3 regions of the Klebsiella sp. SYXHC3 genome follow, and region 2 is predicted to be linked to each of the others. Evidence: predicted binding sites of a transcription regulator. Region 2 holds the regulator's gene; each other region holds the start of a gene.
What was found. Region 2 encodes CRP, which controls carbon source genes, mostly activating them, when cyclic AMP is high. Its sites were predicted from a motif close to ATGTGANNNNNNTCACAT; they were not measured.
Positions count from the first base shown of each region.

Region 1: a site for CRP is predicted at 1,395-1,412, ahead of AC2CGP_RS20315 (glycine dehydrogenase). Genes of this name have one in related genera too.
Region 3: a site for CRP is predicted at 2,345-2,362, ahead of AC2CGP_RS01260 (iron-containing alcohol dehydrogenase). Genes of this name have one in related genera too.

Region 1 is NZ_JBXUNG010000010.1:85,782-90,508, reverse strand. It holds gene pmbA (metalloprotease PmbA) at 1-824, shown strand, start outside; gene cybC (cytochrome b562) at 889-1,275, shown strand; gene AC2CGP_RS20315 (glycine dehydrogenase) at 1,565-1,903, shown strand; gene AC2CGP_RS20310 (SFCGS family glycine-rich protein) at 1,914-2,276, shown strand; gene AC2CGP_RS20305 (DUF4312 family protein) at 2,279-2,578, shown strand; gene AC2CGP_RS20300 (DUF4311 domain-containing protein) at 2,600-3,376, shown strand; gene AC2CGP_RS20295 (DUF4310 family protein) at 3,390-4,034, shown strand; gene AC2CGP_RS20290 (amidohydrolase/deacetylase family metallohydrolase) at 4,147-4,727, shown strand, end outside.
Region 2 is NZ_JBXUNG010000002.1:459,102-463,828, forward strand. It holds gene argD (bifunctional acetylornithine/succinyldiaminopimelate transaminase) at 1-603, shown strand, start outside; gene AC2CGP_RS09140 (YccS/YhfK family putative transporter) at 593-2,671, opposite strand; gene crp (cAMP-activated global transcriptional regulator CRP) at 2,722-3,354, opposite strand; gene AC2CGP_RS09150 (OsmC family protein) at 3,659-4,063, shown strand; gene AC2CGP_RS09155 (phosphoribulokinase) at 4,126-4,727, opposite strand, start outside.
Region 3 is NZ_JBXUNG010000001.1:259,392-264,118, reverse strand. It holds gene AC2CGP_RS01275 (DeoR/GlpR family DNA-binding transcription regulator) at 1-68, opposite strand, end outside; gene AC2CGP_RS01270 (D-threonate 4-phosphate dehydrogenase) at 70-1,056, opposite strand; gene dtnK (D-threonate kinase) at 1,049-2,284, opposite strand; gene AC2CGP_RS01260 (iron-containing alcohol dehydrogenase) at 2,460-3,626, shown strand; gene AC2CGP_RS01255 (dihydrodipicolinate synthase family protein) at 3,627-4,511, shown strand; gene AC2CGP_RS01250 (sodium:solute symporter family protein) at 4,585-4,727, shown strand, end outside.

The DNA of each region.
Region 1 (4,727 bases), on a different contig from region 2:
GCATGCTCCAGAGCTACTGTTCGACTCGCCACTCGCTCTCCAGCTGCGTGATTGCCGAAGAAAACGGCGATATGGAACGCGACTATGCCTACACCATTGGCCGCGCTCTTGGCGACTTACAGACCCCGGAGTGGGTCGGCAACGAATGCGCCCGTCGCACTTTGTCGCGCCTGGCGCCGCGTAAGCTGTCGACGATGAAAGCGCCGGTTATCTTCGCCAACGAAGTGGCCACCGGGCTGTTTGGCCACCTGGTCGGGGCGATTGCCGGCGGCGCGGTCTACCGTAAATCGACCTTCCTGCTCGACTCCCTCGGCAAACAGATCCTGCCGGAGTGGCTGACCATCGAAGAACACCCGCATCTGCTGAAGGGGCTGGCCTCCACGCCGTTCGACAGCGAAGGCGTGCGCACCGAACGTCGCGACATCATCAAAGACGGCGTGCTGACCCAGTGGCTGCTGACTAACTACTCCGCGCGCAAGTTGGGTATGAAAAGCACCGGCCACGCCGGCGGTATCCATAACTGGCGCATCAACGGCCGCGGCCTGAGTTTTGCAAAGATGCTTAAAGAGATGGGCACCGGGCTTGTGGTCACCGAATTGATGGGGCAGGGTGTCAGTGGCGTGACCGGCGACTACTCGCGCGGCGCATCCGGTTTCTGGGTAGAAAACGGCGAGATTCAGTATCCGGTCAGTGAGATCACCATCGCCGGAAATCTGAAAGAAATGTGGCGTAATATTGTCACCGTCGGCGACGATATCGAAACGCGCAGCAATATTCAGTGTGGTTCCGTGCTGCTGCCGGAGATGAAAATCGCCGGTCAATGACCTGTGTGCCGGGCGCGTCCTGCCGCGCCCGCTTGATATCTTCATAATAAAAAGGAAGTGAGCAATGCGTAAAAAACTGTTAGCGATGCTGGCCGTCTCTGCTTTTGCGCTCGGTTCGGCATCGGCGTTCGCCGACCTTGGCGAAGACATGGACACCCTTGCGGAAAACCTGCAGGTGGTACAAAAAACCTCTGACATTGGCGAGCTGAAAGCGGCGCTGAATAAGATGCGCACCGCTGCGGTTGACGCGCAGAAAGAGACGCCGCCAAAACTGGAAGGCAAAGCGGCCGATAGCCCGGAGATGAAAGATTTCCGCCACGGTCTGGAAACGCTGGTCGGCCAGATCGACGGCGCGCTGAAGTTAGCTGACGCTGGTAAGCTGAAAGAGGCGCAGGCTGCCGCGGAGGACTTCAAAACTACCCGCAATACTTACCATAAGAAGTATCGCTAATCGCCATTTTCGGGAGGCGTCAGCCGATGTCTCCCGCCTAAAAGCCTACCTGTATCACATTTTTCCCTTTTCTTTTTCCGGTCTTTCTGCGGTCGTTTTCCGCTAAACCTCGCTCATTGTTGTGATGCGCATCACGTCATATCGCCTGTTTTTACATTTATCCGGCGAATATGTGGAGTCGATCACCTAAGCCTTCTCCCTTTCCACTTCGAAGTGGAAAACAACTCGCTACAAACTCCTGACCCCCGGCGCTACTTTGGATTCCAGAGACATCAGCGGGGTAACACAAGTGAATAACGGAGCGGTAATAAACGACGTAGGGGAGCAGGCGGCGCAGACCGAACGCCTGGCTGACAAGATGTTACAGCAGGTATTCGCCCTGTTAAGCCATCACGACATCGTCCCTAACGACGTTCAGGAGCAAATGCTGACTTCCCACGTGCGGGCCATGGCCCACCGGTCAATCAGCGGCGAACCGCTACCGGAAGTGGATGCCAGTCTGTTCGAAGAAATTTCTGAAGATTCAATGATGCTGGCCCGCGAAGTGGTCGCACAGTTCGGCAACCTGCCTGATGAAGAGGCCTGGTTGTTGTCCGTCCACTTCGAAGTCGCAAAAGAAAACCTGTAAGGAGCAAAACATGGAACAAATCACCGTAGTTATTGGCGACCGTCTGGGTAAAGGACAAAAAGTCGCGGCAGGCGCAGAAAAAGCCGGCGCACGTGCAGTGGTCGTCCCTGGCGTTGCTGCAGATATGAAACTTGGCGACATGATGAAAGCGGAAAACGCCTCTTTCGGCATCTCCTTCTGCGGTAGCGGCGGCGCAGGCGCCATCACCGCACAGACCAAGTACGGTTACAAAGCAAAATACGGCATGCGTTCTATTGAAGAGGGCGTCACCGCCATCAACGAAGGCTGCAACGTGCTGGGCTTCGGCTTCATGGATAAAGAAGAGCTGGGCGAGCGCCTGGTTGAAGCCTGGAAAAAGAAATACGGCGCATAAGTATGAAAGAGCAATTCACCACCACGGTGAGGGTTGCAGGCAAAGGCGAAAGCAAATCACGGGCCTTCGCCGATGCCCTTAACCATGTGCAGGCTGCGGTGATGAAATCATCATCGCGCATCCTACTGCGTATTGAGCCACAGGACGTGACGGTTGTTCATGCGCGCGAAGCGGTACGAAAAGAGGCGTTTCTGTTCATCTTTTTGCGCCGTGAACGACGGACCTACAGCGTGGAGCTGGACGTCACCGTCAACGTGACCGCCATCGATCTCGATAAAGTGGATTTCGTCACGCAAACCTGATTGTTACCAAAGGGTCAGACTATGTTCCTGATAATTTTAATAAAATCGCTCATCATCGGCGGCCTGGTCGGCGTCGGCGTGGGCGCCGGAGCGGCACGCATGTTTCACGCGCCCACCACGCAAGGGATGGGGGCGTTTCGTACCTTGGGCGAGCTGAATTCCTGCGAAGGCGATCCGGCTTCTCACTTCTCTTTTGGTCTCGGCTTCTTCTTTAACGCCTGGGCCTCTTCCGTTGCAGCAGGCTCCTTCACCCAGGACGTTGACCACCGCATTATCCCGAACTGGGGCGCGGCGGCGTTGATGGTGAAAAATCGTAACGTTGGCGAAACGCTACACGATCCGAAAAAAATGGCCATTGCCTGCGGCATCATCGGCATGATCGTCGTCGCCTTCCTTAACCTGACCGCCTCTTCCGTACCGGAAGCGCTGCAGGTCACCGCCGTTAAGGTATTGGTTCCGGCGGCAAACCTGCTGGTGAACACCGTGATGCCGGTGATTTTCTGGCTGGCGGCTATCGATGCCGGTAAGAAATCAGGCTTCTGGGCGACGATTTTCGGCGGCGCGGCGCAGCTGATTATGGGGAACGCCGTACCGGGTCTGGTACTGGGGATCCTGATCGGTAAAGGCGTAGAAGAGAGCGGCTGGAACCGGGTAACCAAAGTGATGATGATTGCCATTGTCGCGTTGTTCGTCCTCAGCGGCTTCTTCCGCGGCTTCGACATGAAGATGCTCGAATCCTTCCATCTGACCGTGCCGAACTGGCTGGACATGATCCACAACTCACTCAGCGGCAAGTAACGGGAGCCTGATAATGGAACAGAATAAAGGTTTTTGGTATGCCGACTGGTCGTTCCCGATCTTCGTTGGCCTACTCTCCTCCGGCGTCTTCGCCGGGACGCACATGTACTATCTGTACGGCATCGGCGCCTTTAACGAAGTGGCCTTCGTGGCGATGTTGAAGGCAGGGATTGATACCGGCGCGTACGGCGCGGTGGCGGCATTCGGCGCAAGCTTCCTGTTCGCCCGCATCATCGAAGGTTCGCTGGTGGGGATTCTGGATATCGGCGGCGCCATTCAGACCGGTATCGGCCTCGGCGTACCGGCGCTGCTGCTCGGCGCGGGCTTTGTCTTCCCGGTGGCGAACTTCGCCGCGTCGCTGGCAACCGGCCTGATCCTCGGCCTGGCAGTCGGCTACATCATCATTCTGGCGCGTAAGTTCACCATCAACCAGAGCGACTCCACCTACGGCGCCGACGTGATGATGGGGGCCGGTAACGCCTCCGGCCGCTTCCTCGGCCCCTTGATCATCCTCAGTGCGATGACGGCGTCTATTCCTATCGGGATTGGTTCTTTGGTTGGCGCACTGCTGTTCTACATCTGGCAGAAACCGATCACCGGCGGCGCCATCCTCGGCGCGATGATCCTCGGTTCCATCTTCCCGATTGCGATTAGCTAATCGCCCGATGGCGCCGCGCTTATCGGGCCTGCAAGTCAGCGCGATTTGTAGGCCGGATAAGGCGGTACGCCGCCATCCGGCAACAGATTCACTCTTTCATCAGGAGATAGCTATGTTTGATTTACTCCTGCGCCGTGCGCGCCTCGTCGACGATACCCTGACTGATATCGCCATCCAGGACGGGAAAATCGCGGCGCTGGGCGAGATTAGCGCGCCCTCCCGTAAAACCATCGAGCTGAACGGCAAGGTTTACGTCAGCGCTGGCTGGATTGACTCTCACGTTCACTGCTACCCGAATTCACCAATTTATCACGATGAGCCGGATAGCGTCGGCATCGCCACCGGCGTCACCACCGTGATTGATGCCGGCAGCACCGGCGCCGACGACGTCGATGACTTCTATCAACTGACCCGTAAAGCGGCGACGGAAGTTTATGCGTTGCTCAATATCTCCCGCGTCGGGCTGATTGCGCAGAATGAGCTGGCGAATATGGCTAATATCGACGCCGCCGCGGTGAAGCAGGCGGTGCAACGTCATCCTGATTTTATCGTCGGCCTGAAGGCGCGGATGAGCAGCAGCGTCGTCGGCGAAAACGGCATTACGCCGCTGGCGCGCGCCAAAGCCATTCAGCAGGAAAACGGCGATCTGCCGTTGATGGTGCACATCGGCAATAACCCGCCGAACCTCGATGA
Region 2 (4,727 bases):
GCGTTCCTGCAGGGGCTGCGCGAACTGTGCGACCAGCATCAGGCGCTGCTGGTATTTGATGAAGTGCAGTGCGGTATGGGCCGTACCGGTTCGCTGTTCGCCTATATGCATTACGGCGTGACCCCGGATATCCTGACCAGCGCGAAAGCGCTCGGCGGCGGTTTCCCGATTAGCGCGATGTTGACCACCAATGAAATTGCCAGCGCCTTCCATGCCGGTTCCCATGGCTCCACCTACGGCGGCAATCCGCTGGCCTGCGCGGTGGCGACCGCGGCTTTCAACCTGATTAACACGCCGCAGGTGCTGGAGGGCGTGAATGCCAAACGGGCGCTGTTTGTCGAACACCTGCAGCAGATCGATGCGCAGTTTGATCTGTTCAGCGACATCCGCGGCATGGGGCTGTTAATCGGCGCCGCGCTTAAGCCGCAGCATCATGGACGCGCGCGCGATTTCCTCTATGCCGCGGCGGAGGCCGGGGTGATGGTGTTAAACGCCGGGCCGGACGTAATGCGCTTTGTGCCGTCGCTGGTGATTGATGATAGCGATATCGCCGAAGGGATGGCGCGCTTTGCGCAGGCGGTTAAAAACGTGCTTAGCGCCTAGTCGTGCGTAGCCAGATGCCGTGATGCGGACGCTGACGCCATGCCACCGACGAAATGGTGTGCATGGTGTTCAGATGGCCGAGGATCCGCTGCAGATGCTGCTCAAGGGTGCTGAGCGGCCCACGCAACACTTCCCCGTCCTGGGATTCCATAATATTTACATCGCCCGCGCTGCCCGGCCCGTCTGAATCCAGACGCTGCTGACAGCGCTGTAGCGCAATTTCACAAGATTCCAGATACCGCTGCGCCAGGTCAGGCGTTAGCATCGTATGCTCGCGCGCCAGCGTGGTCATGGCGTTGATATGCTCAACGATAAACTGGCTATGGGTTACCCACAGCTTCATATCTTCCAGATAGTGCGAGTTAAAACCCGGTTCCTGCATCGCCTGGTTAAGCGAGTTATACAGGGCGTTGTGCGCCTGGTTGACGCGCATACGCTGGTAGGCCAACGCCGGGGCCTGCGGATCGGCGCTAAGTATCAGCCGAATAGCCTCCTGATCGGCCTCCAGAGCATCGTGGGCGTTTTTACGCAGCAGGCCGCTCTGCCATTGCGGCCATAGCCAGACCATCCCGCCAAAGGCGATCAGACAGCCAATGATGGTATCGATAAAGCGGGCGACGATGAACTGCTCGCCGTTAAGCGTTAGCAACTGCAGGGTGTATACCGCGGTGACGGTAAAGCCCACCATCGCCCAGCCGTAGTGTTTACGAATGATGAGATAGCTCAGCAGCGTGATGAACAACATACCGCTTAACGTATAGCTCTCCGGTACGTGGAAGTGTAAGGTCAGCCAGGCGATCACCAGGCCCGCCAGGGTGCCTGCCGCCCGGTGGACAATCCGCACGCGGGTGGCGCCGTAACCGTTTTGCGTCACGAACAGCACGGTCATCAGGATCCAGTAAGGCTTCGGCAGGTGCAGGGCGCTGCCCATCAGGCTGGCGATGCTCAACATTACGCTGATGCGCGCGGCGTTGCGCAGCGCCGGGGATTTCAATGACAGGTAGTTCTTCAGGGCCGGTAGCAGCGGCAGGCGTCGTTCTTTGTCCGCCATCAGGTTACGTGCGTACAGCGGGCGCTGAGTACGTAGCACGCGGGCGATACGACTGAAGTGCCAGGCGCAGAACTGGCCAACTGGGTTATCGGGATGCTGATAGGCGATTTTTTCCAGCGCGCCGATTTGCTTATCCATCTGAAAGCGGCGCGGGTAGCGGTGGTAGAGAATATCATCCGCCAGCACCCGCAGACGAGCGGCGACGGTCTGCGCGTTCCAGCGGATGACCGCTTCCGCATGGCTGCGCTCCACCAGTTTTTGCACCTCTTCCGGCTGGTGCAGGCTCACTGAAATATGTTCCTGCAGATCCAGCCCAACCTGGAACGCGCGCAGCAGTCGCTTATGATCGCTACGCTGGTTGGCGGCTAACATATGCATCTGCTGATAGCACTGGGTAATTAAATCGACTACCTTCTGCTGGCGGGTAAGCAGCGGCGGCAGGGAGGTCGTCGGATCAGTGTGCTGCGTCAGGAGGCTATATTTGGCCTCGCAATAGTTAGCCAGTTCGCGGTAAAGCAGGCTTAACGACTCGCGCAGCGGCTGCTCTCGCCAGAGCCAAAACCAGAACCAGTTAAAGAGTCCGTACCACAAGGTTCCCAGCGCATAGATAAGCAGCGGCTCCCAGATGGGCATATTGCCGGCCAGGCTTAAGGTAAAAATGGCGGCGATAAGCGATGCCGGCAACAGGCGAGCGTGTAGCGAGCTGATTTCCGCCGTCACGCCGAGAATCAGCGCCAGCGCGCTGAGGATAAGCGGCAACGGGATGTCGCGCGCCAGAAGCAATTGCACAATCAGGCTGCTGCCGGCAAACAGGCAGCCGCCAACGATCAGGCGTTTGAAAAAACGTTTATGCGGGGTGTCGAGACCGGCAATATTGCAACAGGCGGGAACTAAAGAGAACAGCAGCCCTTGCTGCAGATGGCCGAGCAGAAGCCCGATGGCCACAGGTAGACACAGCACCAGCGTTTGCCGCAGTGCATAGTTGACTTCCGGGTGGTAAATCAGCCTGCGCCACATGGGAGAAACAAAAACGGCGTACTGCGCGGAGCAATACGCCGTTTAGCGACTTAACGGGTACCGTAGACGACGATAGTTTTACCGTGTGCCGAGATCAGGTTTTGATCTTCCAGCATCTTCAGAATACGGCCGACGGTTTCACGAGAGCAACCGACGATCTGGCCAATTTCCTGGCGGGTGATTTTGATCTGCATCCCGTCCGGGTGAGTCATGGCATCAGGCTGTTTCGCCAGATTCAGTAAGGTCTGAGCGATACGGCCCGTCACGTCGAGGAAAGCAAGGTTACCGACTTTCTCGGAAGTGACCTGCAGACGACGCGCCATCTGCGAGGAGAGGCGCATCAGGATGTCCGGGTTCACCTGGATTAACTGACGGAATTTTTTGTAAGAGATCTCGGCCACTTCACATGCGGTTTTCGCACGTACCCAGGCACTACGTTCCTGACCTTCTTCAAACAGGCCTAATTCACCGATGAAATCGCCCTGGTTGAGGTAAGAGAGGATCATCTCTTTACCTTCTTCATCCTTGATGAGTACAGCCACGGAGCCTTTTACGATGTAGTAAAGCGTTTCCGCTTTCTCACCCTGGTGAATCAGCGTGCTCTTTGATGGGTACTTATGAATGTGGCAATGAGACAAGAACCATTCAAGGGTAGGGTCTGTTTGCGGTTTGCCAAGCACCATGCGCGGTTATCCTCTGTTATAAGCTATCTCCGGACGCCGACACTACACGGCATCCGGGCATGCAATCGTATTTTTCCCTATGCCTGGGAAGCTGGCTGCTCAATTTATGCAGCCTGTAATGTGAACTCCTCAGCATACATGCGGTACATCAATGTATTACTGTAGCATCCAGACTGTTTTAGCATAGCTTTCACCGCATGTCTCCTGGTGTCTCGCTTCAGCATGACCCAGGTCGCCTTCCGTTGCGAGATTTGTTATGTGCGCGTAATCTGTCAGGAAAATTGCAACAGCGGAGTTAAATTTTATGCAAGCGCGTGTGAAATGGGTGGAAGGTCTAACCTTCATCGGTGAGTCGGCCTCCGGCCACCAGATTTTAATGGATGGCAACTCCGGGGACAAAGCGCCCAGCCCGATGGAAATGGTGTTAATGGCGGCGGGCGGCTGTAGCGCAATTGACGTGGTGTCTATCCTGCAAAAAGGGCGTCAAAACGTCACCAACTGCGAAGTGAAGCTGACCTCTGAACGCCGTGAAGAGGCGCCGCGCCTGTTCACCCATATCAATCTGCACTTTATCGTCACCGGTAAAGAGCTGAAGGATGCGGCGGTGTCCCGGGCGGTGGATTTATCCGCGGAGAAGTACTGCTCGGTGGCGCTGATGCTGGAAAAGGCGGTCAACATCACCCACTCTTACGAAGTCATCGAAGCCTGAGACGAATTGACGTAGCGGGACGCTAACCCCGGCAGCACGGCGACCGGGGTTTTATTTTGCCCTTAACTAATGGTTTTGCCTTCCATCAAGCGCTCGACCAGCGGCGCCATAATGAGCTCCATCGCCAGCCCCATCTTACCGCCCGGCACCACCAGGGTGTTCATATGCGAGATAAACGACCCCTGTAGCATCGCCAACAGCCAGGGATAATCAATCCCCTGCAAATTGCGAAAGTGAATCACCACGAAGCTTTCGTCGAGCGATGGAATGCCTTTGGCGGCAAATGGATTCGAGGTATCGACCGTCGGCACGCGCTGGAAGTTGATATGGGTGCGTGAGAACTGGGGGGTGATGAAATTGATATAGTCTTCCATCGAACGTACCACCGAGTCCATCACCGCTTCGCGCGAATGGCCGCGTTCGCTGGTATCGCGAATGAGCTTCTGGATCCATTCAAGGTTGACGATCGGCACCACGCCGACCAGCAGGTCGACATGTTTCGCCACGTCATGCTGCGGCGTCACCACGCCGCCGTGCAGCCCCTCATAAAACAGCACGTCGGTCGGTTCAGGCAGCGGCTGCCACGGGGTAAAGGTGCCGGGAACCTGATTCCAGGGAACCGCTTCATCATAGGTATGGAGATATTTTCGCGACTGGCCCTTGC
Region 3 (4,727 bases), on a different contig from region 2:
TCGACCGTTACCAGATTATGGCTTTTCAGGAAGTCCATAATCTGCTCTAACCGATTATATCCCTTCATGTTATTCCTGTGCGATTTGCATGGCGAGCTCAATGGAGGTTGCCATGCTCTCAGACTTCGCTTTACCTGTCCAGGCAATATCAAAGGCGGTGCCGTGGTCCGCGGACGTGCGGATAAACGGCAGCCCGGCGGTGATATTCACCCCATCATAAAATCCAAGCAGCTTGAGCGGAATATGCCCCTGATCGTGATACATCGCCACCACCATATCGTACATGCCTTCGTGGCACTGCATGAAGACGGTGTCCGGCGGGCACGGTCCGACAACATGGATACCCTGCGCCTCCATGGCGGCAACCGCTGGGGCGACGATACGGATTTCTTCATCGCCGAACAGACCGTTTTCACCGGCGTGCGGGTTCACTCCGGCTACCGCGATGCGCGGCTGCGAATACCCCACGCGGCGTAAAAAATCATCGGCAACCCGGATAACCGTCTCCACCCGCGATTGGCTTAGGGTATCGAGGAAACGCCGCAGCGCGATATGGGTGGTGACGTGGATCACCTTGAGCTTATCGGTGTACAGCACCATGGCATAATCTTTGGTCTGCGTCAGATGGGCCAGCAGTTCGGTGTGTCCAGGGAAATGGTGCCCGGCCAGATGTAACGCCTCTTTATTCAACGGCGCGGTGGCGATAGCTTTGACTTCGCCCGCCAGCGCCAGCGCGGTGGCGCGCTTGATGCAGCGATACGCCAAATCCCCGGCCTGTGCCTGGACTTCGCCTGGCCGCAACGCCTGCGGATCGCTTAACGGTTCATCAATCACGTTAATCGTCGCGGGTGAAAACAGCGCTTCTCTCGGGTGCTCAATAATCCGCAACTCCGCACGCGGGGTAATGTTCAGCGCCAGGATTCGCCGCAGCGTCTGCGCGCAGCCCACGACCACCACCGGCGCACCGCTCAGCTCGCCTTCGCACAGTGATTTAATAATAATTTCCGGACCAATGCCCGCCGGGTCGCCCATCGTTACCGCAATCATGTTAGACACTCAGTTTCTCCTCAATAAAATTCACGACATCCCGCAGCGTGGTCTCCGTACCGAATCCCCCTGCTTTGGTCATCACCGGACGCGGCCAGCGACTTCCGAGAAAATGGCCGTACGGCACGCATTGCGCCACCCGGCCGGTTATATAAAACCCCTGCGCGCCGAGCGCATGAGCGACGGCGATAGCGACATCGCCGCCGGACAGATAAAGCGCCCCGGGCGCATGTAACTCAACGGCAAGTTGGGTGACCTGCGCGAGATAAGCGCAGATCCGTTCTCCCAGCGACGCGCGGCTCAACCCGCGTTCACGGCACTGCGCCTCAATACCGTGCCGGGCAGCGCTGTCCGCGCAGGTGGTAACCACGCAATGATGACTTGCCGCCAGCACCGCGGCGATTCGCCGGGCATCGGCCAGGGCGTCACCGTTAAAGGCGCGGGCGGCATCAATCCCGATCCGCTCGACCCGCGGATGGCCGGCCAAAGCGGCGACCTGAGCCTGTGCTATTTCGCTCATGGAGCCGACCACCGCCAGCAACGGCCCGGCCGCATCCCGGCGCAGATAGCGCGCCAGCGCCTCGCAGATCCCCGCAGAGCCCACCAGCAGCGTTTGCCGCGCGCGGCTGGCTACCGCGGCGATAACCTCATCCAGCTGCTCGTCTTCTTCGGCATCAATAATCAACACCCGTGGTTGGTCGCTCTCTTCCGCAAGGGCGGCTGCCAGCTGTCGCACGTCAAGCGAACGGCACGGCAGCTGGCTCTGCATGGCGAGCAATTGCCCAATATCGGCGCTAGTGACCGGGGTTTTGGGGTCGCTGGCGAATTCTGTTTCATTAAGCGCTACGCCGTGGACATAACAGCGCCCCCCGCGGGTTATACGCCCTGCCCCCGGAAAGGCAGGCGCGACAACCGCGACAGAGCAGCTCCGCGCACGCATCATCGCCTCCAGTTCCGCGCCGGGGTTGCCGCGCAGGGTGGAGTCGATTTTCTTCACCTGCCAGACGGCGGCGAAATTTGCCGCATCACGGAGTACTGCGTTCACTTTCTCTGCAGCCTGCGCCCTGGAAAGCGCCCGACTATCGCTATTGAGGACCAACGCCCGGGTGGTGGACTGATGGCCGGCGTTAAAGGCCACCTCAACCGCCAGGCCCGCTTCCGCCAGACTGACACCAGCATCATTGGCCCCGGTAAAGTCATCTGCCAGCACCAGAACAGGGTTATCGCCGCAGCTCATTCTCTTTCCTTCATCGCTTATTTGAATCGTTAATGATTATATTCAATCATATTTGATTAAATGTGAGCAAGCTCAAGTTATTAAACGTCCGTATAAATTATAACTTTTGCTCATTGAAATGAGTGAACACTAAGCATGTTGATTGAATTCAATCATAACAATAGAGGAGTGAGACATGGCGACGATTAACAGCACGATTATCAGCGGCGCGGGCGCCATATCAGCCCTGAAGCCAGTGCTGGCAGGTAAAAAGCGCATTTTACTGGTCACCGATGCGAACGTTGGTAAGTTGGCAGCGACCAAACAGATCCAACATCTGCTGGGCGAGAATAACGTTGAGGTGAGGATCGTGGATTCCGTACCGGCAGAGCCCAGCCAACATGACGTGGCGCAAATTGTTGACCAACTCGCGGGAGCGCAACCGGAGATGGTCGTCGGTATCGGCGGCGGCAGCGTCCTCGACGTGGCGAAGCTGCTCTCGGTATTACTTCATCCCGCCTCCCCTGCGCTCAACGCGCTGATCGACGGCGAGAAACCGCGCCTGCGTCTGACATCGCTGCTGATACCCGCCACCGCAGGCACCGGCTCGGAAGCGACACCAAACGCCATCCTGGCTATTCCCGAGCGTAATACCAAAGTGGGGATTATCTCCCCGCTACTGCTGCCGGATTTCGTGGCTCTGTTGCCGGAACTGACCACCAGTATGCCTGCGGCCATTGCCGCCTCCACCGGCATCGATGCGCTGTGTCATCTACTGGAGTGCTTTACTTCAACCGTCGCTAACCCGGTGAGCGATAACGCCGCCTTAATCGGCCTGCATAAGCTGGTGCGGCATATTGAGCGTTCCGTAACCCACCCGCAGGATCTTACGGCGAAACTGGAGATGCTATGGGCCTCGTATTACGGCGGCGTGGCTATCAATCATGCCGGTACGCATCTGGTGCATGCGCTCTCCTACCCGCTTGGCGGCACCTGGCATCTGCCGCACGGCGTCGCGAACGCCATTCTGCTGGCCCCCTGTATGCAGGTCGTACGCCCGCACGCGGTGGATAAATTCGCCCAGGTCTGGGATCTGATCCCGGACGCCGATCTGACCTTGAATAACGAAGAGAAATCTCATGCGCTGGTCCGCTGGCTGGCGCAACTGGTGAAACGCCTGGCGCTGCCGGACAACCTCGCCGCGCTGGGTGTACCACCAGAGAGTATTGAAACGCTAAGCGCCGCGGCGCTGGAAGTAAAACGATTAATGAATAATGCCCCATGCAGCGTGAACCAGGACGAAGTCCAGGCGATTTACCAGACGCTGTTTCCACAGTCATCTCATCAGGGAGAAGAGAAATAAATGCATCATTCCATTCGCGGCGTGTTAACCGCCATTGTTACCCCCTTTACCGCCAGCGGTGAACTGAACCTGACGGCGCTGCGCCAACAGGTAGAACGTCAGCTGGCCGCCGGTAATGGCATTTTTTGCGGCGGGACCAACGGTGAGTTTTTCGTCCTTAATGAGGCGGAAAAAATAGCTGTTGCCGAAACCTGCGTCGAGGCGGTTGCCGGACGCGCGCCGGTGGTGGCGCATATTGGCGAAGTGTCGACGCGGGAAACCATTCGTCTTGGCCAGCAGATAGCAAAGTCAGGCGTCGACGCGGTGTCCGTCATCACCCCGTGGTTCGTGCCGCTAAAACAAGATGAGCTGGTAAGCCACTACACGGCGATCGCCGATGCGCTAAGCGTACCGGTATTCCTCTATAACATCCCGGCGCGCACCGGTAACACCATTGAACCGCAAACCGCACGTCAGCTGGCTGCGCATGGCAACATCATTGGCATCAAAGATAGCGCCGGGAGTTATGAGAGTCTTAAGGGCTTTCTTGATGCGGTGAAGGATATCGACGGTTTTAATGTTCTGAACGGGCCGGATTCGTTGATTCATCAGGGTTTCGTTGACGGTTGTTCAGCCTGCATTTCCGGGTTGGCTAACGTTGCGCCACGGGAGATTAACGCGATTTGGTCAACCTTCCAGGCAGGCGATATTGAAGCCTCCAGGCTGGCGCAGGAAAACGTCACCGGCCTGCGTACCGATCTCTACAAAGTCGCCTTTTCCCCCGCCGCGGTGAAAAAAGCATTGCAGCTGATGGGCCATGAGGTCGGCGATAGCCGCTACGCGGTGCAGTTTAGCGCATCTCAACTGCAGCAAATACGTGGAATCATCGCGCAGTATCTTAATTAAGCGCTGCGCTTCTTCAACAAAATAGACCGGGCACCTGCGTGCCCAGGATTCGTACGCCCAAAGAGAGGCTAAGATGAATCATTTTACCACTGAAGATACCTTTATTATTGTTGGCATTGTCATCGCCTATATCTTATTTACCACCTGGCTGACGTTCCGTATTAGAAGTAAAAACTCCGGGGATTTTATGGAGGGCTCGCGCGCGATGCCGGCCTT